2 regions of the Arthrobacter sp. T572 genome follow, and region 1 is predicted to be linked to the other one. Evidence: riboswitches for the same ligand, from Rfam matches in the RefSeq annotation. Region 1 holds a riboswitch; the other holds the start of a gene.
What was found. A riboswitch is a leader RNA that binds a small molecule or an ion and turns the genes downstream of it on or off. The one in region 1 is predicted to bind glycine.

Region 1 (11,515 bases):
GGGTTCAAGCGGTGTTCAGGCATAGTGCGCATGCGGACATGCAGAATCAAGTCTATCGGGCATGGGTATATGACCCGATTCCCGGGTAGCGGCGCTCCGGCGCACATCAGTGATGCTTCTTGGGAGAGCCCAGAGCCAGGCGATCATCCGGGTCAGAGCCGGATCTGTTCCATGCTCTCCAATTGGATGGCCTTGGGGGCTTTCCCCAATTCCCGCTGGCCGCTGGCGAGCCGATCGGCGTTGGTCAGCCGGCTCAGGCTCAGCCCGGTCAGGTCTGCGATCTCACCGACAGGAACCTGGAAAGTCCTGAACGGACCAAGGGGTGGCGGTTCTCCCTCCAGGAGGCGCTGCGTCAGAGCCTTTTTCAACTCAACCTTGCCCAACAGTGGCGACTGGTCCAGCACGAAGCCGGCAGCGCCGAGCGTTCCATCGTTGGTCCAAGCTGCGATTTTCCAGAATCTTTTGGGGATCTTCACGCCCCTGTATTCGGAATCGTCGTCGGCAAAGACCGGCCCGGTGAACACGCTGAGCTTGGCGTCGTGCGCGTCGGCGTGGCCCAGCACATGGTCTTCCAGCCCTACCCAAAGTTCCTTGCCTTGGTTGAAGTCATCCACTTGGGGTGCTGCATTGGTGAATGCGAAAGTGTCCTGATTCGCTTTCTTGGCCGTAGCAGCATCGCCCCACACCGGATCGAGCCGCCGCACCAGGTGTCCCCGATCGAAGGCGTTGTTCTTGTAGACGTCCGGCCCCGCCTGCTGCTCCCGGGGTATGCGCTCGTCAAAATGCCACGTGCCCTCCCGGGCCAAAGGATTCAGTTCCCTGCCGCTGATGTTGACTCCAACAATCGCCGCGAGCTTCCGGGCAGCCCGGAAGCGCACGGAGAAGTGCGTGTAGTCCAACAAAGTAGTCGTTGCCGACGGACTGGGCAGCTCCAGGCGTGCCCGCAAGAAATCCCGGTCATATCCCCCGCTCATGCATACAGCATGGCACTAGGCACCGACAGCGAACAGACTCAGCATTCGACGACGTTGACGGCGAGGCCGCCCATCGCGGTTTCCTTGTACTTGTGGGACATGTCCTTGCCGGTCTCGCGCATCGTGACGATGACCTCGTCCAGGGAGACCCGGTGCGTGCCATCACCCCACAACGCCATCTTGGCGGCGTTGATCGCCTTCGCCGCAGCAATCGCGTTCCGCTCAATACACGGAATCTGCACCAACCCGCCAATCGGATCACACGTCAAACCCAGGTTATGTTCCATCGCGATCTCCGCCGCGTTCTCCACCTGAGCCGGAGAACCACCCATCACCTCAGCCAACCCCGCAGCAGCCATCGACGACGCCGACCCCACCTCACCCTGGCACCCCACCTCGGCACCGGAAATCGAAGCCTGCTCCTTGTACAACACCCCCACCGCACCAGCAGCAAGCAGGAACCGCACCACCACATCATCCCGGTCAGCCTGCGAGGCCTGATCCATCCCCGGGGCGTAATGCAACGCGTAATACAGCACCGCCGGGATAATCCCCGCCGCACCATTGGTCGGAGCCGTCACCACCCGCCCACCGGAAGCGTTCTCCTCATTCACCGCCAGGGCGATCAGGTTCACCCACTCCTGCCAATACTTCGGATCATTGCGGTCCTTGTCCTCCTTCAACAACCGCTCCAACCAATCAGGCGCACGACGCTTCACCCGCAAACCGCCCGGCAACACACCCTCACGCTTCAGACTGGTCTCAACGCAGGCCTCCATCACAGACCAGATATGCAAGAGCCCTTCCCGGATCTCCTCCTCCGACCGGGACGCCCGCTCATTGATCAACATGATGTCGCTGATCCGCAAGCCCTTGGACGAGCACCGCCCCAGCAACTCCGCCGCCGTCCGGAACGGCAACGGCAACTCAGCCTTGGACTCCTCCAACTCAGCCCGCGCCGTGTCTTCCTCGCCCTCACGGACAATGAACCCACCACCCACCGAGAAAAACGTCGCCTCCCTCAGCACGTTCCCCTCAGCATCAGAAACAGCGAACTTCATCCCGTTCGTATGCCGCGGCAACACCGTCAACGGATGCAACACCATATCCTCCACCGCATACGGCAACTGGACACCGTCACCGGAAGCACCGGCCAGATTTAAAACACCCGTCTCAGCGATCGCGGCAAGCCGCTCCTCCACTTCCTCGGGGAGGATCAGCTCAGGGTGGTAACCCTCCAAACCCAGCAACGTTGCTGTCATGGTTCCGTGGCCACGCCCGGTCGCCGCCAACGAACCATACAAATCAACCCGCAACGAAGCCACCGAGCCGAGAACCCCCTCGTCCTTCAACTCGCCGGCGAACACCGCCCCGGCACGCATCGGCCCCACAGTATGCGAGCTCGACGGGCCAATGCCCACGGAGAACAGATCGAAAACACCAACAGCCATAGCCGGGATCCCTTTTATACAGCTTGAAAACGGTCCGGCAGATGGTCCTGCCGGATGGCCGCTACCGCTTGTGGCGGAAGACGACCGAAGTACGACGCCGGATGGCCCCCAAAGGCGGCAATCCGGCGTCGCAATTTTATTGAGTTACTACAAGTCCACGCTACGCCTGCCAGCGACGGTGGTGCCCTTCGGAACGGGCGGCTTAACCCAGGTCTCCGCCGTTCTTGGAGGCGTATTCCTCTGCCGACAGCAGCGGGCCGTCAGACTCGGCAGCGACCTTGAACAGCCATCCCTGGCCGTAGGGGTCGTTGTTGATGAGTGCGGGGTCGGACACAACGGCGTCGTTGATCTCCGTGACCTCACCGGTGACGGGCGAGTACAAGTCCGAGACGGACTTGGTGGACTCAACCTCGCCACACGTCTCGCCTGCAGTCACGGTGGAACCGACCTCGGGCAGGTCGACGTACACGATGTCACCCAGCGCGTCGGTGGCAACCTCGGAGATGCCAACAGACACCGAGTTTCCCTCCCCACGCAGGACCCACTCGTGTTCGTCGGAGTACTGAAGTTCAGGCGCTACTTTGGGCATTCTGTTTCCTAACTGTGGTTGATCAAAAACTATGACAGGCTCGGGCCTGCCTAACTACTTTTGGCGCTTGTAGAAAGGCAGTGCGACTACTTCGAACGGCTCGGGCTTCCCGCGAAGGTCTACATCCACAGCAGTCCCGGGCTCGGCCAAAGCAACGTCCACATAAGCGAGGACCACAGGGTACCCGAGCGTCGGGCTCGGCTGGCCGGAGGTCACTTCGCCAACAACGGCTCCGTCCTTCACTACGGGGTAGTGCGAGCGGCCGGCACGTCGACCCAGGCCCTTGAGGCCCACGAGCTTGCGACCAGTAGAGGAACCCGCGCCGGAGGCCTTTAAGGCAGCGAGTGCTTCCTTGCCAACAAAGTCGCCTTCCTTGGACAGCGCCACAACGGGCCCAAGTCCGGCAGCGAACGGATTACCTTCGCGGGAGAGCTCGTTGCCGTACAGGGGCATGCCGGCCTCGAGGCGCAGGGAGTCGCGCGATGCAAGGCCTGCCGGAACCAGTTCACCATCCTCCGCAACAGCCGAAATCGCCTGCCACAGCGCGGCGGCGGATTCGTTGGGGACGAAGATCTCGAAGCCGTCTTCGCCGGTGTAGCCGGTGCGTGCCAGCAGCAGGTCCTGTCCGGAGCCGGCCACCAGGAAAGTCACCTCGACTGCGGCGTAGTACTTCAGTTCCGTGACCAGCGGGTGCTGCTCGGCCGGAACCAGGCGCAGCAGGATCGCTTCCGCAAGCGGCCCCTGAACGGCGATCAACGACGTCGACGATGAAGCATCCTCGACCACGACATCAAAGCCCGCGGCGCGCTGCAGCAGTTCAGATGCGACCACAAAGGCATTGCCGGCGTTCGGCACCACCAGGAATTTATCGGCACCACGACGGTACACAATCAGGTCGTCGATGATCCCGCCGTCTTCCTGGCAGATCAGGGAGTACTTGGCTTTTCCGTCGGCCATGGCGGAGATCTTGCCCACCAAGGCGTAATCCAAAAACTCCGCTGCCTGCGGTCCGGTGACCCAAACTTCGCCCATGTGGGAGAGGTCGAACAGGCCGGCGGACTTCCGGACGGCGTGGTGTTCAGCCAGCTCGGAGGTGTACTTAAGCGGCATCTGCCACCCACCGAAGTCCGTGAAAGACGCGCCGAGCTTCTTGTGCTCCTCGTAGAGGGCTGTGTGCTTCTCAGTCATTGCCATTTCCCTTAGTTCTCGAACGCTTCGATTGGCGGGCAGGAGCACACCAGGTTGCGGTCGCCCGCTGCACCGTCGATGCGTCCCACCGGCGGGAAATACTTGTCCTGCTTCAGGTGGTGGACGGGGAAGGCGGCCTGCTCACGCGGGTACGCGCGGTCCCAATCGGAACTTACGACGGCGGCTGCCGTGTGGGGTGCGCGGCGAAGCGGGGAATCCTGCACGGAGAAGTCGCCGTGGGCCACCTGGTCGATTTCCTTGCGGATGGTGATCATGGCTTCGATGAAGCGGTCGATCTCCACGAGGTCCTCGGACTCCGTGGGCTCCACCATGAGGGTGCCGGCAACCGGGAAGGCCAGCGTGGGCGCGTGGAAACCGAAATCGATGAGGCGCTTGGCCACATCTTCCGCGGTAACGCCGGTCTTGGCCGTCAGTTCGCGCAGGTCCAGGATGCACTCGTGGGCCACCAGGCCGGCTTCGCCGGTGTAGAGGACCGGGAAGTAATCGTTGAGGCGTGCTGCGATGTAGTTCGCCGCCAGCAGTGCGGACTTGGTTGCTTCAGTGAGGCCCTGGCCCCCCATGAGCTTAACGTACGCCCAGGAAATCGGGAGCACACCGGCCGAGCCGAAGCGCGACGCCGAGATCGGGACATCGTTACCTTCGGTCCAGGAGGCAGCATCCCCCGGCATGAACGGCGCGAGGTGTGCCTTGGCAGCAACCGGGCCAACGCCGGGTCCGCCGCCGCCGTGCGGGATGCAGAAGGTCTTGTGCAGGTTCAGGTGGGACACGTCGCCGCCGAACTTGCCCGGCTGTGCCAGGCCAACGAGTGCGTTGAGGTTGGCGCCGTCGATGTAGACCTGTCCTCCGGCCTCGTGGACGGCGTCGCAAACCTCGCGAACGTCGGCGTCGTAAACACCGTGGGTGGACGGGTAGGTGATCATGATCGCCGAGAGAACGTCGCGGTTGGCTTCGATCTTCGCCTTGAGGTCAGCGTGGTCGATGGTGCCGTCAGATGCGGTAGCGACAACAACGACCTTCATGCCGGCGAGCACAGCCGAGGCGGCGTTGGTGCCGTGGGCCGAAGCCGGGATCAGGCAGACGTTGCGCTGCTGGTCACCCCGGGAGTGGTGGTAGCCACGGATCGCGAGGAGGCCCGCGAGCTCACCCTGCGAGCCGGCGTTCGGCTGGATGGAGACCTGGTCGTAACCCGTGATCTCGGTGAGCTGGGCTTCGAGGTCTGTGATCAACTCGCGCCAGCCAGCGGTCTGGGAGTCCGGGGCGAACGGGTGGATCGAGGCGAACTCGGGCCAGGAAATGGCTTCCATCTCAGCGGTGGCGTTGAGCTTCATGGTGCACGAACCGAGCGGGATCATGGTCCGGTCCAGCGCGAGGTCGCGGTCGGAGAGCTTGCGGATGTAGCGCAGGAGCTGGGTCTCGGAACGGTGCGTGTTGAACACCGGGTGCTGCAGGTAATCGCTGGAGCGCTCAACGGAAGCTTCGAGCGCGAAACCCTCCACGGATTCCAGTACCGGGGCGCCGAACACTTCAAGGACACCGCCGACGATGTCGGCTGTAGTGGTTTCATCAACCGAGATACCCACAGTGTCCGCGTCGACGCCGCGCAGGTTGATGCCGCTGGCCTCTGCGGCAGCGACGAGCTCGGCGCTGCGGCCCGGTACGCGGACCGTGATGGTGTCGAAGAACGAACCGTGCAGGACCTCGACGCCGGCGGCCCTCAGGGAGGCGGCAAGGGTGCGGGCGTGCTGGTGCGCCGTCTCGGCGATTGCCTTCAGTCCCTCGGGACCGTGGTAGACCGCGTACATCGAAGCGACGATCGCGAGCAATGCCTGCGCGGTACAGATGTTGGACGTGGCCTTCTCGCGGCGGATGTGCTGCTCACGGGTCTGCAGCGCCAGGCGGTAGGCGGGGACACCGGCGTCGTCCTTGGAAACGCCCACCAGACGGCCCGGCATGGAACGCTCCAAGCCCTTCTGGACGGCCATGTAGGCGGCGTGCGGGCCGCCGAAGAACAGCGGCACGCCCAGTCGCTGGGCGGAACCCACGGCGATATCGGCGCCCTGCTCGCCGGGAGGAGTGATGAGGGTGAGCGAGAGAAGATCGGCTGCGACGGTGACCAACGCGCCCCGCTCTTTCGCCGCGGCGATCACGGCGGAGTGGTCGAAGACTCGGCCGGAAACGCCCGGCTGCTGGAGGACGACGCCGTTGATGGCACCTTCCGGGAGGCCGAGGGAAAGATCAGCGACCTCAACCTCGAAACCGAGGGCCTCGGCACGGCCCTTCACGATCGCGATGGTCTGCGGCAGGCAGTCGGCGTCCAGGACGGTCTTGCCATCCTGGGCAGCCTTGTTCTTGTTGGCCCTGCGCATCATGAGGACGGCTTCGGCCACGGCGGTGGCTTCATCCAACAAGGACGCGTTGGCGATCGGCAGGCCAACAAGGTCCTGGACCATGGTCTGGAAGTTCAGAAGTGCCTCAAGACGGCCCTGGGAGATCTCGGGCTGGTACGGGGTGTAAGCGGTGTACCAGGCAGGGGACTCGAGGATATTGCGGCGGATCACCGGCGGGGTAATGGTGTCGTAGTAGCCCTGGCCGATCATCTGTACGGCCGTCTTGTTCTTTGCGGCCAGCTTGCGGAGTTCCGCCAGGACCTCAACCTCGGAAAGGGCGTTCTGGAGGGTCAGCGCCACGTCCTGGCGGATGTCGTTGGGAACCGCGGTGTCAACGAGCGAATCGACGGAGTCGTATCCGACGGACTTCAGCATGGTTTCAACGTCGGCCTGGCGGCGGGCACCGATATGCCGGTCAACGAAGGTGGTGGAGGCAGAACTAACCGTCACGAAGGAACTCCAATACTTGGGCGGCGCGTGGGTACGCCGCAGCTACTCGGGTTCCTCCCCGCTCTGTATTGGACCTGAGAGTTTCCGCGCGTTGTCTGCACAACGATCGCTTGCACCGTCGGTGAGCACGGTAGGCCCGCGCCGGTGGTGACGCGTTCCTGCCTGCTGCTTTCCAGAGTTGCCTCGCCGCGGCGGTGCATGGGCCTGAGAGATTCCTGGGGAGGGTTTGCTCCTACGGCGCCTGCATCACGTACTGCAGGACTCTCCCGCCGCAGATCAAAGGCTTGTTCAGTTGTCTGTGGGCGCTGGGAAGGCGCGCCACAAGGCTTAATTGTCCTACGCGGCGGGCGCCGCCGCAAATGGTGCAGGCGGCCTATGCCCGCAGGCGCTCCAGCACCTTCAGGAGAATCCCGACGTCGGCCTCCCGCCTGCCGTCGCCCGTCTCCTGGCCGCCCTCGAACATCGCGTTAAAGTACAGCCCATCCCCCATGTAGCTGACAGCCTTGGCCACGTCGGGCCCCACATCCTCAGCCAGGACATCCAGCCACTGTTGCTGGATACCGGCGAACCGCCGTCGTGTTTCCTCATGGGCGACCTCCGCCAACCGGGTCGCCGCCACGAAGGCCCGGTCCATGGGCGTCCCCGCCCACAACGAAGAGCGGATGAAGTAGGCAGCCGCTCCATCGGGAGCAGCTTTCATCTGTTCAATGTCTTCCTGCGCGAGGTTGTCGAGGCGTTCCAACAGCGCCGCGATCAGCGCCTCCTTGTTAGGAAAGTGGTAGAGCAGCCCGCCCTTGGAGACACCGGCGCGCTTGGCTACGGCGTCGAGCGTGGCGGCCCGTTCGCCGACCTCGATCAGGAGGGCTTCGAAGGCATCCAGGACCGAGTCCTTGGCTACTGGTTTTCGTGGCATGGGTTCCATCATCCCCTATTGCTGTGGGCATTCCGAAGTTGAAACTATACCGTCCAGACGGTACAGTTATTGCCATGTTCACCCAGTCTTCGACCCCAGCAACCCCTGTCCGCCAGCAGTCCGCGCAGGACCGGGCACCGTGGCGCGACTGGGCAGCACTGGCCCTGCTGATGGTCCCGGTGCTGCTGGTCGCCGTCGACAACACCGCCCTCACCTTTGCTCTTCCGGAAATCGCCCGGTCCCTGGAAGTTGGCGGTGTCCAGTTGCTCTGGATCGTGGACTCCTACCCGCTGGTCCTGGCCGCCCTGTTGGTCTCCATGGGCAACCTCGGCGACAGGGTCGGACGACGGCGGCTGCTCATGATCGGCAGCACGGGCTTCGCGGCGGTGTCGGCTGCTACAGCGTTCGCGCCGTCCGCCGAGTGGCTGATTGCCGGCCGCGCCGCCCTGGGCGTCTTCGGCGCCATGCTGATGCCCTCCACCCTCTCCTTGATCCGGAACATCTTCACGGATCCCAACCGTCGCAGGCTCGCCATCGCGGTGTGGGCCGCCGGCTTCTCCGGAGGCGCTGCGCTGGGCCCCATCTTTGGTGGCTGGCTGGTGGAGCACTTCTGGTGGGGTGCCGTGTTCCTCGTGGCGACCTTCCTGCTGCTTCCCTTGCTCGCTCTCGGCACCACGCTCATCCCCGAGTCCAAGGACGCCAATCCCGGCCGGGTGGACGTGCCCAGCATTGCGCTGTCCATCCTGACCATGGCGCCGTTCGTCTATGGCATCAAGGAATCCGCCGTCCATGGCTTCGGGGCGACCGCCCTGGCATTCATGGTGTTTGGCCTGGTCATGGGCACAGTGTTCGTCCGGAGGCAGCGCCTGTTGGAGAACCCCATGCTGGATGTCCGCCTCTTCGGCAACAAGGTGTTCAGCACGGCGATCGTGGCCAACGTCCTGTCACTGTTCTCCATGACCGGGTTCATCTACTTCTTCGCCCAGCACCTGCAGTTGGTGGAGGGGCAGTCCCCCATGGAAGCGGGCATCGCCATGATTCCGGCCCTGCTCGCCACGATTGTTGCCGGACTGTTGGTGGTGCCGCTGGTCAAACGGATCAGGCCTGGATTCGTGGTCGCCGCCGGCCTGAGTTTCAGTGCCGTGGGCTACCTGGTGGTTGTGGTGGGAGACCACGGACACGGGCCGGTGTTCCTGCTGTCCGCCCTGACCATCCTTGCCGTTGGCGTGGGAGCAGCGGAAACAATCTCCAATGACCTGATCCTGTCCTCCGTCCCGGCCGACAAATCCGGAGCCGCATCCGCCATCTCCGAAACGGGCTATGAACTCGGATCCCTGCTGGGCACCGCAGTGCTCGGTTCCATCCTGACGGCGTCTTACCAGCACAACCTCGTCCTGCCCGAAGGCCTGTCCAGCCAAGCCGCCGGAAACTCCGGGGAGACACTGGCCGGAGCCGTGGATGCAGCCGCGGCTCTCCCTGCACCCTTGTCTGATGCCCTCACCTTGGCCGCCCGGGTCGCCTTCGAATCCGGCGTCCACATCACGGCGGCGATCGGGCTGGTACTGATGGCTGGAGCGGCAGTGCTTGCCGCCGTCGTACTCCGCAGGGTGCCCAAGGCGCACTAACGGCGCGTCCAGGCAGTCGCAGCAGGAAGCCCGGGCCATCCCACGGCCCGGGCTTCCGGCTGCCTGCTGCTAGACGGCTTGATTGAGCGAGGACCCAAGGCCCAGGCCCCGGGTGATCCCTCCGGTGGTCGCCGTGGCCAGCGCAGCCAAGTAGTCATTGCGTCGCCGGGCGGTGATTCGGGATTCAGGTTCAAAGGGCTGGTCGGGGTTGTCCGCGTAATGGGCTGCCAGGCCGTCGCGCATGAGGCGGATGCCCTCGGCCCGCTGCTGCGACACTGCGGCGTGGGTCGAACCGAGTTCCTCGGCAAGGTCCTTCACGGAACGGCCGGCAAGGTAGATCTCCTGGATCACGAAGCGCATCTTCTCCGGAAGGGAGTCGACGGCGGCCCGCAGATACTTGATGCGCTCGTCCGCGAGGACAGAGTGTTCAGGGGACGGAGCGCCGGAGGCCACGGTATCTGCCACCACCTCGTCCAGCGAACTGAGCGTCCGGGCGGCATCGGCCAGGGCAGCTTCCACATGGCTGCGTTCCACGCCCAAGGCAGAGGCCAACTCCGGCACCGTGGGAGTACGCCCCAGCACGCCGGTGAGGGTTTCCTGGACGGCCATGGTTTCCTTGATGCGCTTCCGGGCCGAACGGGTGGCCCAGTCGCTGGCCCGCATCTCGTCAGCAAAGGCACCGATGATCCGACGGCGCGCAAAGGCACCAAAAGGAACACCGAGATCCGGATCAAAAGAATCAGCGGACGCAATAAGGGCCAACGACCCCACGGAAGCAAAATCGTCGCGCGATAAATGTGACGCACGCGCGCAAAGGTCAGAGACCAGGTAACCAACGAGCGGAAGGTGCTGCAACACCAGCTCGTTGCGCTGTTCGCGATTCAAATGTAAGTCCCCCCATGAGACCGGATTATTGAGTTGCAACGGACCCTGAACAGCTGTTCCACCGGCGCCGGGAGACCAATCACGGCGACGTTTCAGGACTTCGTCCAGGTACGTGTTCAGTGAACATATCACCTGAAAACGACTCTGCGTGTACGCTCGACACAAGAAACCAAAAAGCCTGCTAAATCGTCATTCAGGCTTTGCAATAAATGATTGGGGAACCGTGGGGGCGGACGAACTGTCGGCAACGCTGTGGCGTGAGCGAAGGCAACTGGATTTCCTGCTTTTTCTCCTGGAAACACAGCTCCTGCATCTCCGGGCAGGCAACTGGCACCGGTTGAATTTCACTGCCACCGAACTTGAAAAGGTTCTGGAAAACCTCCGTTTCGAGTCCCTTGCCCGCGGCGTGGAGGCCGCCTCTTTGTCGGCCGAATGGAAGGCTCCCCACCACACCACTTTGCCCGGCCTGGTATCTGCAGCGCCGCCTGGACCGTGGCCGGGACTTTTGGGCGAGCATCTGCAGGGCATGGCGGAATTACAGGCAAAGATCGACAACGCGGCCTCGGATAATGCGGCAGCCCTTCAGGCCGGGCCGCCGCCCGGGGCTCCCGGCCCGGACGAACTCGCGGACCTTGCCGTGCAGGCCAATGTTGGCCGGGCGCTTGCGGCGGTTAGCGCGGCATCTCTTCCGTCACTGCGCGATTTCCTCGGGCCTGCCTGACGGGACGTCCTTGCGGGCGGCTGGGGGTTGGAGGCCGGCCAGGAGCTGTTCGGCGTCGGGTCCCGCCTGGGCTGCGGCGAGGTTGGCGGCCGCGATCGCCTCCACCACCTCGCTGCGCTGGATGGAAACACCCCGGGGCGCCTCGATGCCGATGCGCACGCCATCACCCCGGCCCTCCATGACGGTGATGACAATGTCGTCGCCGATCATGATTTTCTCGCCCGGCTTGCGCGTCAGTACCAACATGCTCTCAATGTACCTTTCCCAGCGTGGCTGCTGCTGCGGGCCTGCCATCGACCCATCCCACCGGA
Region 2 (11,515 bases), 3.1 Mb from region 1:
ACGGTGAAGACGGGAGTCGAGGTTTGGTTGCCGCCCCAGTTGGTCCACGGGACCTCGGTCTGGAAAGGGGCCGACGGCGTGGCTGCAGGCGGTGCCGAGGGAACGATGGGGTTCACAGTGGTCATTTCACAAAGCTCCGTTGCTTCTCTGGTTTCGCGTAGTGGGGCTTACGCGCCGTGGTTAATCATGACGTGCTTGGTCCGGGAGTAGTCATCCAGGGCGTAGAGGGAGAGGTCACGGCCGTAGCCGGAACCCTTGAACCCGCCCCAGGGAACCTCGTTCGCCAGCACCAGGTGGGCGTTGACCCATACCGTGCCGAAGTCCAACTGCTTGGGGACGCGGAGTGAAAGGCTGGAATCCTTGGTCCACACGGAGGCGGAGAGGCCGTAGGGACTCTCGTTGGCGCGGGTCACGGCTTCCTCGGTGCTGCTGAAGGATTCCACGGTGACCACAGGGCCGAAGATCTCGTGCGTCGCTATGGGCGCTCCCGCCGGAACGCCGGTGATGACGGTCGGTTCGATGAAGAAGCCGGTCCCTTCAAGAGCGGACCCACCAAGGGCGATGGTCAGTCCCGCGGAACGGGCTTCTGCCAGCGCTTCCTTGACGCGTTCGAAGTGCGGCCGGGAAATCATGGGGCCCATCTCCACCGTGTCCCCGGCATCCGGGGCACCCACCACCAGCGAACCCACCTCTTCAACCAGGTGTTGGGTGAATTCCTCGGCCACCGACTCGTGGACCAGCACACGGCAGGCTGCACCGCAGTCCTGGCCCGCGTTCCAGTACCCGGCGTTCCGGACGCCGGCAGCGGCAGCCCGGAGGTCGGCGTCGGGAAACACCACAACGGGAGCCTTGCCGCCCAGCTCAAGGTGGACGCGTTTGACGGAACGGGCCGCCGTTTCCGCAACGGCCTGGCCACTGACGACGCTGCCGGTCAGCGCCACCAGTGCGATATCGGGGTGCTCCGACAGCCGCTGGCCCACTGTCCGGCCTTGGCCGGTCACGACGTTGAGGATGCCGTCCGGGATGCGACCGGCCAGGAGTTCGACGAGCTTCAGCGTGGAGAGCGGCGTCTGTTCCGAGGGCTTCATGACGATGCTGTTGCCAGCAGCCAGGATAGGCGCGATCTTCCAGGCGGCCATGAGGAGCGGGTAGTTCCACGGGGTGATGACGCCAACCACGCCCACCGGCTCACGAAGGATCACGGAGGTGTGGTCGGTCGCGTAGTCCCCACCTGCCATGGAGGTCAGCGTCCGGGAGGCGCCGGCCATGAAACGGAAGGTATCGATGGTGCTGGTCACGTCGTCTTCGGCGACCGCCAATGGCTTGCCTGTGTTGGCGGACTCGATGACTTCAAATGCCTCGCGGTTGGCTTCGATGATGTTCGCGATGAGGTTCAGGACGTCTGCGCGCTCCTTCGGGGTGGTGGCACCCCAGGTTTTCTGGGCTTCGACGGCGGCTGCCACCGCGGCGTCCACATCGGCCGCGGTGCCCGCCTGGACAGAGGTGATGATTTCCTCGGTGGCGGGATTGACGACCTCGATCAGGTTGCCGGAAGCAGCGGCGGGAACGAAGGATCCATTCATGAAGTGCCCGGTGGGCGGAAGGACCGCGGAGACATCGGAGGTGCCTTCGGCACGGTGGACGGTGAACGTCTCGGACTGGGTGGTGGTCATGATGCTTCGCTTTCAGATGAGGTCTGGTCAGATGAGGTCAGGGGTGAGGGAGCTGGATGGAAAGGGGGCGGCTTCTGTCTTCTTGCCGAACAGGCGGGCCGCAACGTAGTAAAGCGGTGCGACGACCACCAGGCCGACGATCCAGGAGATGTCCACACCGCCCATGGCCGCAGCCAGCGGCCCGGTGTAGATGGCGGTTGCTGAGAAGGGCACCTGGATCAGGGCGCCTGCTATGTACGAACCGATGGCGACCCAATTGAACCGCCCGTACACGCCGCCGTCGCGTTTGAAGAAGTCCTCTACGCGGTATTCGCCGTGCTGCAGCAGGTAGTAGTCCACCAGGTTGATGGCGGTCCAGGGGACCAGGACGTACATCAGGAAGGACAGGAAGTTGGTGTAGAAGAGGATGAAGTTGTCGCGGGCGAACAGGGCGATGGAGACAGCAAGGATAAAGAGCACGACGGCGGCCACGCTGCGGGTTTTCGCGCGGGGAAGCCAGGTGGGCTTGAAGGTCTGTCCGATGGTCAGTGCGCAGAGGACGCCGCAGTAGAGGTTCATGGCGTTGGAGGCTGCTACGCCCAGGCAGAAGATGCCGACGATGATCAGTGTCCAGGGTTGGAGGAGGGTGCCCAGGCTGCCGACGATCTCTACGTCGCCGGCGCTCATGGACACTGCCAACGTGCCAACCAAGGCACCCAGGAGCATGGGGAAGAGCGTACCCAGTACGCAGCCTGAGTAAGAAGCCCAGAAGGCCGGGGCGGACCCCGTGCCTTGCGGCATGTAGCGGGAATAGTCTGAAACGTAGGGCGCGTAAGCCAACTGCCACAGGGCCGAGACGGAGATGGTGCCCATGAAGCCCACCCAGTTGAAGTTGCCTTGCTCCAGGAAGTTGGCTGGAAGACCATGCACAAGGAATATCCAGCCGAAAGCCAGCAGCAGCGCCAAGCCTGCCGCTACGCTCAAAATACGGGCGTAGGCGTGAATGAGCCGGTAGCCGAAGATCGTGGCGATGACGCTGACCACACCGATGATGATGATGCCCGCGTCAACGCTGATTCCCGGGCTGACGGCGGCCAACGCTTCGCCGCCGAACACCAGGTTGGCGGCGAAGAATCCCACGTACATGACCACCACGATCACCACGATCAACAGGGCGCCGAACGAACCGAACTGGCCGCGGGTCTGGATCATCTGGGCAACCCCGAGCTGGGGTCCTTGAGCAGAGTGCAGGGCCATGAAAATGCCGCCGAGCAGGTTGCCGATGATGATGCCGACGATCGCGGGGATGAAGCTCAAACCGAACACCGTGGTTGCGAGGCCGCCGGTCACGATGGTCATGATCATGATGTTGGAACCAAACCAGATGGTGAACAGGTCCCGGGCCTTGCCGTGGCGTTCGTTGAGGGGAATCGGCTGGATGGTCTTGTCCTCAAGCCGCGGAACCTCTGTTGCCTGTTTCGTGGATGACAGCGTACTCATGATGCGCTCCGGGACACCGATTCGAGTTCACGGATTTCGGAGGCCTTGCTCCGGTTGACCATCAGGGCGAGGAGGTCGAAGACCAGCGTGGCTGCGGCCACCGTGGTGATGTCTGCGTGGTCGTAGGCGGGAGCGACTTCCACCACGTCTGCTCCGACGATGTTGATGCCGTCCAAACCGCGGAGCAGGGCAAGGAGTTCGCGGGAGTGGAGCCCGCCCATCTCCGGGGTGCCGGTGCCGGGAGCGTAGGAAGGGTCCAGGACGTCGATGTCGATCGAGACATAGACAGGCGTGTCGCCAAGGCGTTCCTTGACCCGCTCGATCGCCGCCGGAACACCCATGACGTCCAGGTCCGAGCAGCGGATGATCTGGAAGCCGAACTCGTGGTCCCGGAGGAAGTCGTTGCGGTCATATACCGGTCCGCGGATACCCACATGCATCGACTTGTCCTCCACCAGCAAGCCCTCCTCGAAGGCGCGGCGGAAGATGGTGCCGTGCGTGATCGGCTGGTCGAAGTACGTGTCCCACGTGTCCAGGTGGGCGTCGAAATGCAGGAGCGCAACCGGCCCGTGGACCTTGTGCAGTGCCCGCAGCATCGGCAGGGCAATGGTGTGGTCGCCACCGATGGCTACCAAGCGCTTCGATTCGCTGATGAGGGGCAGGGCCTGCTCCTCGATTTCGCGAACGGCGCGGGTGATGTCGTAAGGGGTGCAGGCGATGTCGCCTGCATCAACGACCTGGGCTTCGTACACGGGCTCGACGTCGAGCTCGGGGTGGTAGCCGGGGCGCAGGAGACGCGATGCCTCGCGAACCGCGGCAGGGCCAAAACGGGCGCCGGGCCGGAAGGAGGTTCCGCCGTCGAACGGCACGCCGACAATGGCGATGTCGTAGTCCGGAACGCGGTCGATCTGGGGGAGTCGGGCGAAGGTGCCGAGGCCGGCGTAGCGGGGAACCTTGGTTGCGTCTACGGGGCCGATGGGCTGGTGCGTGGTCATGGCTGAATCCTTCGAGTAGCTGGGTGCTCGCCGTTGAGCGGGAAGTGCATAACTCAATTCTTGGTGACCCCGATCACTGCGGATAGCGGTACATTGACTACAAATGGTCGGGGTGTTTAGACAAACGTCTAAAGGCCCCGAAACAAGACCCAGGAGTCATCATCCATGGCCATCACCGTCGCCGAACTCGTGGCCGAGCCGCAGCTCGCTCTGACCCTCCTGGCCGGCGCCAGCGGCACCGGCAACCGCATCACGTGGGCCCACACTTCCGACCTGCCGCGATTGTGGGAGTGGGTCACCGGCGGCGAACTCATGATGACCAACGGGCTCTCGATCCCGGCGGACCCGGACGGTCAAGTGGCGCTCGCAGAGGCCTTGGTGGATGCCGGTGCCAGTGCGTTGGCGATTGGCGAGAAGATGCACGCGCCGCCGCTGACGGAGGAATTCCTGCAGGCCTGCGACCGGCTTCCCCTGCCCCTGATCAACATCCCATACCCGCTCCCGTTCATCGCCATTGCGCGGTCCGTGGCCGAGTCGTCGCTGCTTGAGGAATCGCGGCGGCTTCGGCAGACGGCCCGGGTGTACGACCTCCTCCGCACGGCCGGCGCCTCGGAGGACCACTGGCAAAGCCTGGTGCTGCGGCTCGCCACGGAGCTGGATTCGGAGCTGTTCGTGGTGGACCGCCGTTGCCTCCATCCATGGCACCCCGAGGGGCAGTCCCTGCCGGAATTCCTTGTGGAGGAATGGTCGCCGCACCCGGGCCAGGTCTCGGTTGCGGGCAAGAACTTCCAGTGGCACCGGATCCGCGGCCGGCACGTCCTCACCATGGCCATTCCCACCCACGCGAACGCGCTGCTGGTGGTGCTGCCGGGCAGCGAACCGCACCCTGACGCCGTCGTGCTCCTGCATGCCGCAACCGTGCTGGGACTGCAGCTGGCCCGGATTGTCCTCTCGCTCGAAGGCCGCCACCGGCTGGCCGGTGAGTTCCTGCTGCAGGCGCTGGATGGCCGCCTCGGGACAGCGGAAATGGAGCGGCGACTGGAGGCGTTCGAGGTCCCTCCGCAACGCTTCGTGGTCGCCTCGATGTCCGCGGACGACGCCGACAAGCTGGCAAGCGTGCACATCGAACTCTGGCGGCATGCGACATCGGCAGCTTCACTGAGGCGGAACGACCGGCTCCACGTGGTGGTCGCGGCTGACTTGGCGGACGAGTTGCTGATCCACTGTACGGGCTTGGGAACCACCATCGGTGTGAGCTCCGCATCCGCGGTGGGCGGGCTTCAACAAGCCTTGCAGGAGTCGTTGTGGGCGCTGGGTTCGGCCAAGGCGAACAAACTGGGGCTTGCCCGGTACGCCCAAGGGCCAAGCTGGCTGGGTTTGACCGGATTCGAGGAAGGAAGCGCATTGGTCCAGCGGCTCCTGGGCCCGGTTTTCGAATACGAGCAGCGCCAGGACGGTGACCTCATGGTCACGCTGAAAACCTATCTCAACTCACAACGCTCGTGGCAAAAGACGGCTTCCGCCCTCTTCACGCACCGGCAAACCATCATCTACCGGATCCGGAAAATCGGTGAGCTGACAGGCCTGGATATGGGTGAAACCTCAACGCTGGCGCAGCTCTGGCTGGCCTTGCAAATCCACGAGGCGATGCACGGTTAGGCCCTTCTTCAAACCCAGCGGGAAACGTCCGCCTTGCCATTGTCAGCGACCAGCCGCTATGGTGTGAAGCGTGTCACCGAGGTGGCGCACACGCTTTTGATCTGCGGCGGGAGAGTCCTGCCGGGTACATCCAGTCAGGCGCCGTAGGAGCAAATCCTCCCCAGGAATCTCTCAGGCCCATGTACCGCCGCGGCGAGGCAACTCTGGAAAGCAGTCCGGGCAACCGGGCTCACCGACGGTGCAAGTGGACCTTGCCAAGAACACAGTCCACGGAATCTCTCAGGTCCAATACAGAGCGGGGAGGAACCCATATTCACCATGGCGCTCAGCGGGCGCCTGAATCCTGGAGTTCCTCTTGACTGTTAAATCCTCCCCAACCGCTTTCGCGGACCGGCATATCGGCGCCCGTCGCCAGGCCGATGTTGAGACCATGCTCAAGGCCATCGGCTACGACTCCGTCGATGGCTTGGTTGACGTGGCCGTTCCCGATTCCATCCGCCAGTCATCGCCGCTCGCCCTGCAAAAGGCGCTGAGCGAGACCCAGGTCCTGGCCGAACTCCGCAAGCTCGCGGCGAAGAACAAAACCGCCGTCCAGATGATCGGCCAGGGCTACTACGACACCATCACGCCCCCGGTCATCCGCCGCAACATCCTCGAATCCCCGGCCTGGTACACCGCTTACACGCCCTACCAGCCGGAGATTTCCCAGGGCCGCCTCGAAGCGCTCCTGAACTTCCAAACCATGGTCCAGGACCTCACGGGCCTGCCCATCGCCAACGCTTCCCTCCTTGATGAAGCCACCGCAGTGGCCGAGGCCGTGCTGCTGATGCGCCGCGCCAACAAAGCTGTGAAGGACGGCAAGACCGTCCTGGATGCCGACCTCCTCCCGCAGACCATCGCGATCGTGAAGGGCCGCGCCGAGGCACTCGGCTTCGAAGTTCTCGTTGCGGACCTTTCCGCAGGACTGCCCGACGGCGACATCAACGGCGTCGTCCTCCAGCAGCCGGGCGTTTCCGGCCGGGTTTTCAACCACGCTCCCGTGATCGCGTCCGCGAAAGAACGCGGCGCGCTGGTCACTGTGGCCGCCGATTTGCTGGCTCTCACCCTCATCACGCCCCCGGGCGAGCAAGGTGCGGACATCGCCGTCGGAACCGCCCAGCGCTTCGGCGTTCCGCTGTTCTTCGGCGGCCCGCACGCCGCGTACATGGCTGTCCGCACCGGTATGGAGCGCACGCTTCCGGGCCGCATCGTCGGTGTTTCCAAGGACAACGCCGGCGTGCCCGCGTACCGCCTCGCCCTGCAGACCCGCGAGCAGCACATCCGCCGCGAGAAGGCCACGTCCAACATCTGCACGGCACAAGCCCTGCTCGCTATTGTTGCCTCGATGTACGCGGTCTACCACGGCCCTGAAGGCTTGAAGGCAATCGCCGAAACCGTCCACGGCCACGCCCGTGTGCTGGCTACCGCGCTGCAGAAGGCAGGCCGTGAACTCGTCTCCGACTCCTTCTTCGACACCCTCACCGTCCGCGTTCCCGGCAAGGCGGACAAGGTGATCGGTGCCGCCGAGGCGCGCGGCATCAACCTCCGCTACATCGATGAGGACACCGTGGGCGTTTCCGTCGATGAAACCACGACGCCGGAAGTCCTCTCCGCAGTCGCCGTCGCCTTCGGTGCCGGTCCGGTAGGGGACGCCGCCGGGTTCGAACTGTCCGCCGACGTGGTCCGCACTTCCGATTTCCTGCAGCACCCGGTGTTCAACACGCACCGTTCCGAGACGCAGCTGTTGCGCTATATCCGCAAGCTGTCCGACCGTGACCTCGCGCTGGACCGGACCATGATCCCGTTGGGTTCGTGCACCATGAAGTTGAACGCCACTGCCGAGATGGAAGCCATTTCCTGGCCGGAGTTCGCCTCGATCCACCCGTTCGCTCCGGACTCCCAGACCGAGGGTTGGCGTGAGCTGATCACTGGTTTGGAAGCCGACCTGACGGAGATCACCGGCTACGACCAGGTCTCCATCCAGCCCAACGCCGGTTCCCAGGGTGAGCTGGCCGGTCTCCTCGCGATCCGCGGCTACCACTTGTCCCGCGGCGATGACCAGCGCAACGTCTGCTTGATTCCGGCTTCGGCCCACGGCACCAACGCTGCCTCGGCCGTGCTTGCGGGCATGAAGGTCGTGGTTGTGGCTACCGCTGCCGACGGCACGATCGACCACGCTGACCTGGCTGCGAAGATCGAGGCCAACCGCGACGTGCTCTCGGCGATCATGATCACCTACCCCTCCACGCACGGTGTTTACGATGCCGATGTGGTTGAGGTGTGCGATGCCGTGCATGAGGCCGGTGGCCAGGTGTACGTGGATGGCGCGAACCTCAACGCGCTGGTCGGTTTGGCCCAGCCGGGCAAGTTTGGCGGCGATGTCTCGCACTTGAACCTGCACAAGACCTTCTGCATCCCGCACGGCGGTGGCGGACCCGGTGTTGGTCCCGTTGCTGCGAAGGCGCACCTCGCTCCGTTCATGCCCGGTGATGCCAACAAGGCTTCCTCCGAGGGCGGCGTGGCTATCTCGGCTTCCCGCTTTGGTTCGGCCGGCGTGCTCCCGATTTCCTGGGCCTACGTGAAGCTCATGGGCGGCGAAGGCCTCACCGAAGCCACCAAGTCGGCACTCCTGGCCGCCAACTACGTTGCTTCCCGCCTGGACGAGCACTTCCCGATCCTCTACACGGGCGATGGTGGACTCGTGGCGCACGAGTGCATCCTGGACCTGCGCGAACTGACCGCACGCACCGGCGTTACGGCCGAGGACGTGGCCAAACGCCTCATCGACTTCGGCTTCCATGCCCCGACCTTGGCGTTCCCGGTTGCAGGCACGCTGATGGTTGAGCCGACCGAGTCCGAGGACCTCGCCGAAATCGATCGCTTCATCGAGGCCATGATCACCATCCGCGCCGAGATCGAGCAGGTTGCTGCCGGTGACTTCTCCGTGGAGAACTCTCCGCTTCGCAACGCGCCGCACACGGCAGCCGCCGTCGTGAATTCCGTTTGGGAGCGCGACTACCCGCGTGAGCAGGCCGTCTTCCCGGTGCCGAGCCTCAAGCAGGACAAATACTTCCCGCCGGTGGGCCGGATTGACGGTGCGGCGGGTGACCGCAACCTGGTCTGCTCCTGCCCTCCGATCGAAGACTTTCAGAACTAAGGAACCCGACTATGTCTGAGAACTACACCGCTCTCTTCGAGCAGCACAAGAAAGCCGGCGCCTCCTTCACGGACTTCGGTGGCTGGCAGATGCCCCTCAAGTACACCTCCGAACTCGCCGAGCACCACGCAGTCCGTAACGCCGCTGGCCTGTTCGACCTTTCCCACATGGGCGAAGTCTGGGTGACCGGACCGGAAGCTGCCGCGTTCCTGGACTACGCCTTGGTGGGCAAGTTGTCCGCGATCGCTGACGGGAAGGCGAAGTACTCGTTGATCTGCGATTCCGACGGCGGAATCATCGACGATCTCATTTCTTACCGTCGGTCCGAGGACAAGTACCTCGTGGTTCCGAATGCGGGGAACGCTGCGGTTGTCGCCGCGGCCTTGCTCGAGCGCGCCGCCAGTTTCGACGTTGTCGTGGAAGACGCCTCCGCTGAGACGTCCCTCATCGCGGTCCAGGGCCCGAACGCCGAAGCGATCCTGCTGAAGCTCGTCCCGGCCGGGCAGCATGCCTTGGTCACGGAGCTGAAGTACTACGCCGCCGTCGAGGTTTCGATCAACGGTGACGAGCTGTTGTTGGCCCGCACCGGCTACACGGGCGAGGACGGGTTCGAGATCTACGTCCCGAACGCCGATGCACCTTCCCTGTGGGAGGCGCTGCTCGAAGCCGGCGAAGGCCACGGACTCATCCCCGCCGGCCTGGCAGCCCGCGACTCCCTCCGCCTCGAAGCCGGCATGCCCCTTTACGGCAACGAACTTTCCCGGCACATCAACGCCTACGCAGCCGGGCTCGGTCCCGTGGTGGCGTTGTCCAAGGAGGGGGACTTCGTGGGCAAGGAAGCACTGGCGGCGATCAAGGCTGCCGGTGTTGGAACCACGATCGGGCAGAAACTCGTCGGCCTCAAAGGTGCCGGACGTCGCGCAGCACGCGGTCACTACCCGGTCCTCAAGGATGGTTCCCTGATCGGAGAGGTGACCTCCGGCCAGCCGAGTCCCACGCTCGGTTACCCGGTCGCGTTGGCGTATGTCGACGTCGAGCATTCCGCCCCGGGCACCACCGTTGACGTCGACCTCCGCGGAAAGGCGGAGCCGTTCGAAGTCGTCGCGCTGCCTTTCTACAAGCGCCAAAAGTAGTCACGAGAGAAGGAATTGATATGAGCAAAGTTGTTGCCGAGCTGAAGTACTCGGCTGAGCATGAATGGGTTGCTGCAGATGGCGGCGGGCCGGTGGGTATTGGAATCTCCGCCGTTGCTGCGGACGCCCTGGGCGACATCGTCTACGTGGACCTGCCCGAGGTCGGCTCCGCAGTGACCGCGGGGGAGACCTGCGGCGAGGTGGAATCCACCAAGTCCGTCTCCGACCTCTACTCGCCCGTGACCGGTGAGGTGACCGAGATCAACGACGCCGTCGTCGACGATCCCGCCCTCATCAACAACGACCCCTACGGTGCCGGCTGGCTCTTCAAGGTCGCCGCCACCGAAGAAGGTCCGCTCATGACGGCCGAGGAATACGCAGCAGCCAACGGAGGCGAACTGTGAACCCGGTATCGGTGACTGAATTCGAGCAGGTTGTATCGCCGTCGTTGGACGCCGACCTCGCCACGCTGGACCCCGAGATCGCGGCAAAGATCGACGACGAACTCGGCCGCCAGCGCGGGGGCCTGGAAATGATCGCCTCCGAGAACCACACCGCGGTTGCCGTGATGCAGGCGCAGGGTTCGGTGCTGACCAACAAGTACGCCGAGGGCTACCCGGGCAAGCGCTACTACGGCGGCTGCGAACACGTTGACGTGATCGAACAGCTCGCGATCGATCGCATCAAATCGCTGTTCGGCGCCGAATACGCCAACGTCCAGCCGCACTCCGGTGCGCAGGCCAACGCCTCCGTGATGCACGCCCTCATCAAGCCGGGCGACACCATCATGGGCCTCAACCTGGCACATGGCGGACACCTCACGCACGGCATGCGGATCAATTTCTCCGGCAAGCTGTACAACGTGGTCCCGTACGGCGTCCGGGAGGACACCCACACCGTGGACATGGCCGAGGTGGAGGCACTGGCGCAGGAGCACAAGCCTGCACTGATCGTGGCCGGCTGGTCCGCATACGCGCGGCAGCTGGACTTCGCCGAGTTCCGCCGGATCGCCGACTCCGTTGGCGCCTACCTCATGGTGGACATGGCGCACTTCGCGGGCCTCGTGGCCGCGGGCCTGCACCCCTCGCCGGTCCCGCACGCCCACGTCGTCACCAGCACCACGCACAAGACCCTCGCCGGTCCGCGCGGTGGCATCATCCTGTCCAATGACGCCGACATCGCCAAGAGGATCAATTCGGCTGTGTTCCCGGGCCAGCAGGGTGGACCGCTGGAGCACGTGATCGCAGGCAAGGCCGTGGCGTTCAAGATCGCCGCGTCCGAGGAATTCCGTGAGCGCCAGTCGCGCGTCCTGGCAGGCGCCCGGATCCTCGCCGAGCGGTTGGTCCAGCCCGACGTCGCCGCGGCCGGTATCTCCGTGGT

Region 2: it holds a riboswitch for glycine, as region 1 does, so the genes downstream of both, gcvP (aminomethyl-transferring glycine dehydrogenase) here and gcvP (aminomethyl-transferring glycine dehydrogenase) in region 1, are expected to answer to the same signal.

The regions. Positions count from the first base shown of each region.
Region 1 is NZ_JBRAZQ010000002.1:941,183-952,697, reverse strand. Features, by position in the region: gene ACUYMZ_RS05665 (DNA/RNA non-specific endonuclease) at 153-974, opposite strand; gene ACUYMZ_RS05660 (L-serine ammonia-lyase) at 1,013-2,425, opposite strand; gene gcvH (glycine cleavage system protein GcvH) at 2,628-3,014, opposite strand; gene gcvT (glycine cleavage system aminomethyltransferase GcvT) at 3,069-4,202, opposite strand; gene gcvP (aminomethyl-transferring glycine dehydrogenase) at 4,214-7,060, opposite strand; glycine riboswitch at 7,243-7,339, opposite strand; gene ACUYMZ_RS05640 (TetR/AcrR family transcriptional regulator) at 7,434-7,973, opposite strand; gene ACUYMZ_RS05635 (MFS transporter) at 8,048-9,598, shown strand; gene ACUYMZ_RS05630 (sigma-70 family RNA polymerase sigma factor) at 9,668-10,483, opposite strand; gene ACUYMZ_RS05625 (flagellar protein FlgN) at 10,707-11,204, shown strand; gene csrA (carbon storage regulator CsrA) at 11,175-11,450, opposite strand; gene ACUYMZ_RS05615 (hypothetical protein) at 11,455-11,515, opposite strand, start outside.
Region 2 is NZ_JBRAZQ010000002.1:4,085,419-4,096,933, reverse strand. Features, by position in the region: gene ACUYMZ_RS20160 (D-arabinono-1,4-lactone oxidase) at 1-125, opposite strand, end outside; gene ACUYMZ_RS20155 (aldehyde dehydrogenase family protein) at 168-1,673, opposite strand; gene ACUYMZ_RS20150 (purine-cytosine permease family protein) at 1,701-3,152, opposite strand; gene speB (agmatinase) at 3,149-4,147, opposite strand; gene ACUYMZ_RS20140 (PucR family transcriptional regulator) at 4,313-5,806, shown strand; glycine riboswitch at 5,904-6,003, shown strand; gene gcvP (aminomethyl-transferring glycine dehydrogenase) at 6,162-9,002, shown strand; gene gcvT (glycine cleavage system aminomethyltransferase GcvT) at 9,014-10,135, shown strand; gene gcvH (glycine cleavage system protein GcvH) at 10,156-10,539, shown strand; gene glyA (serine hydroxymethyltransferase) at 10,536-11,515, shown strand, end outside.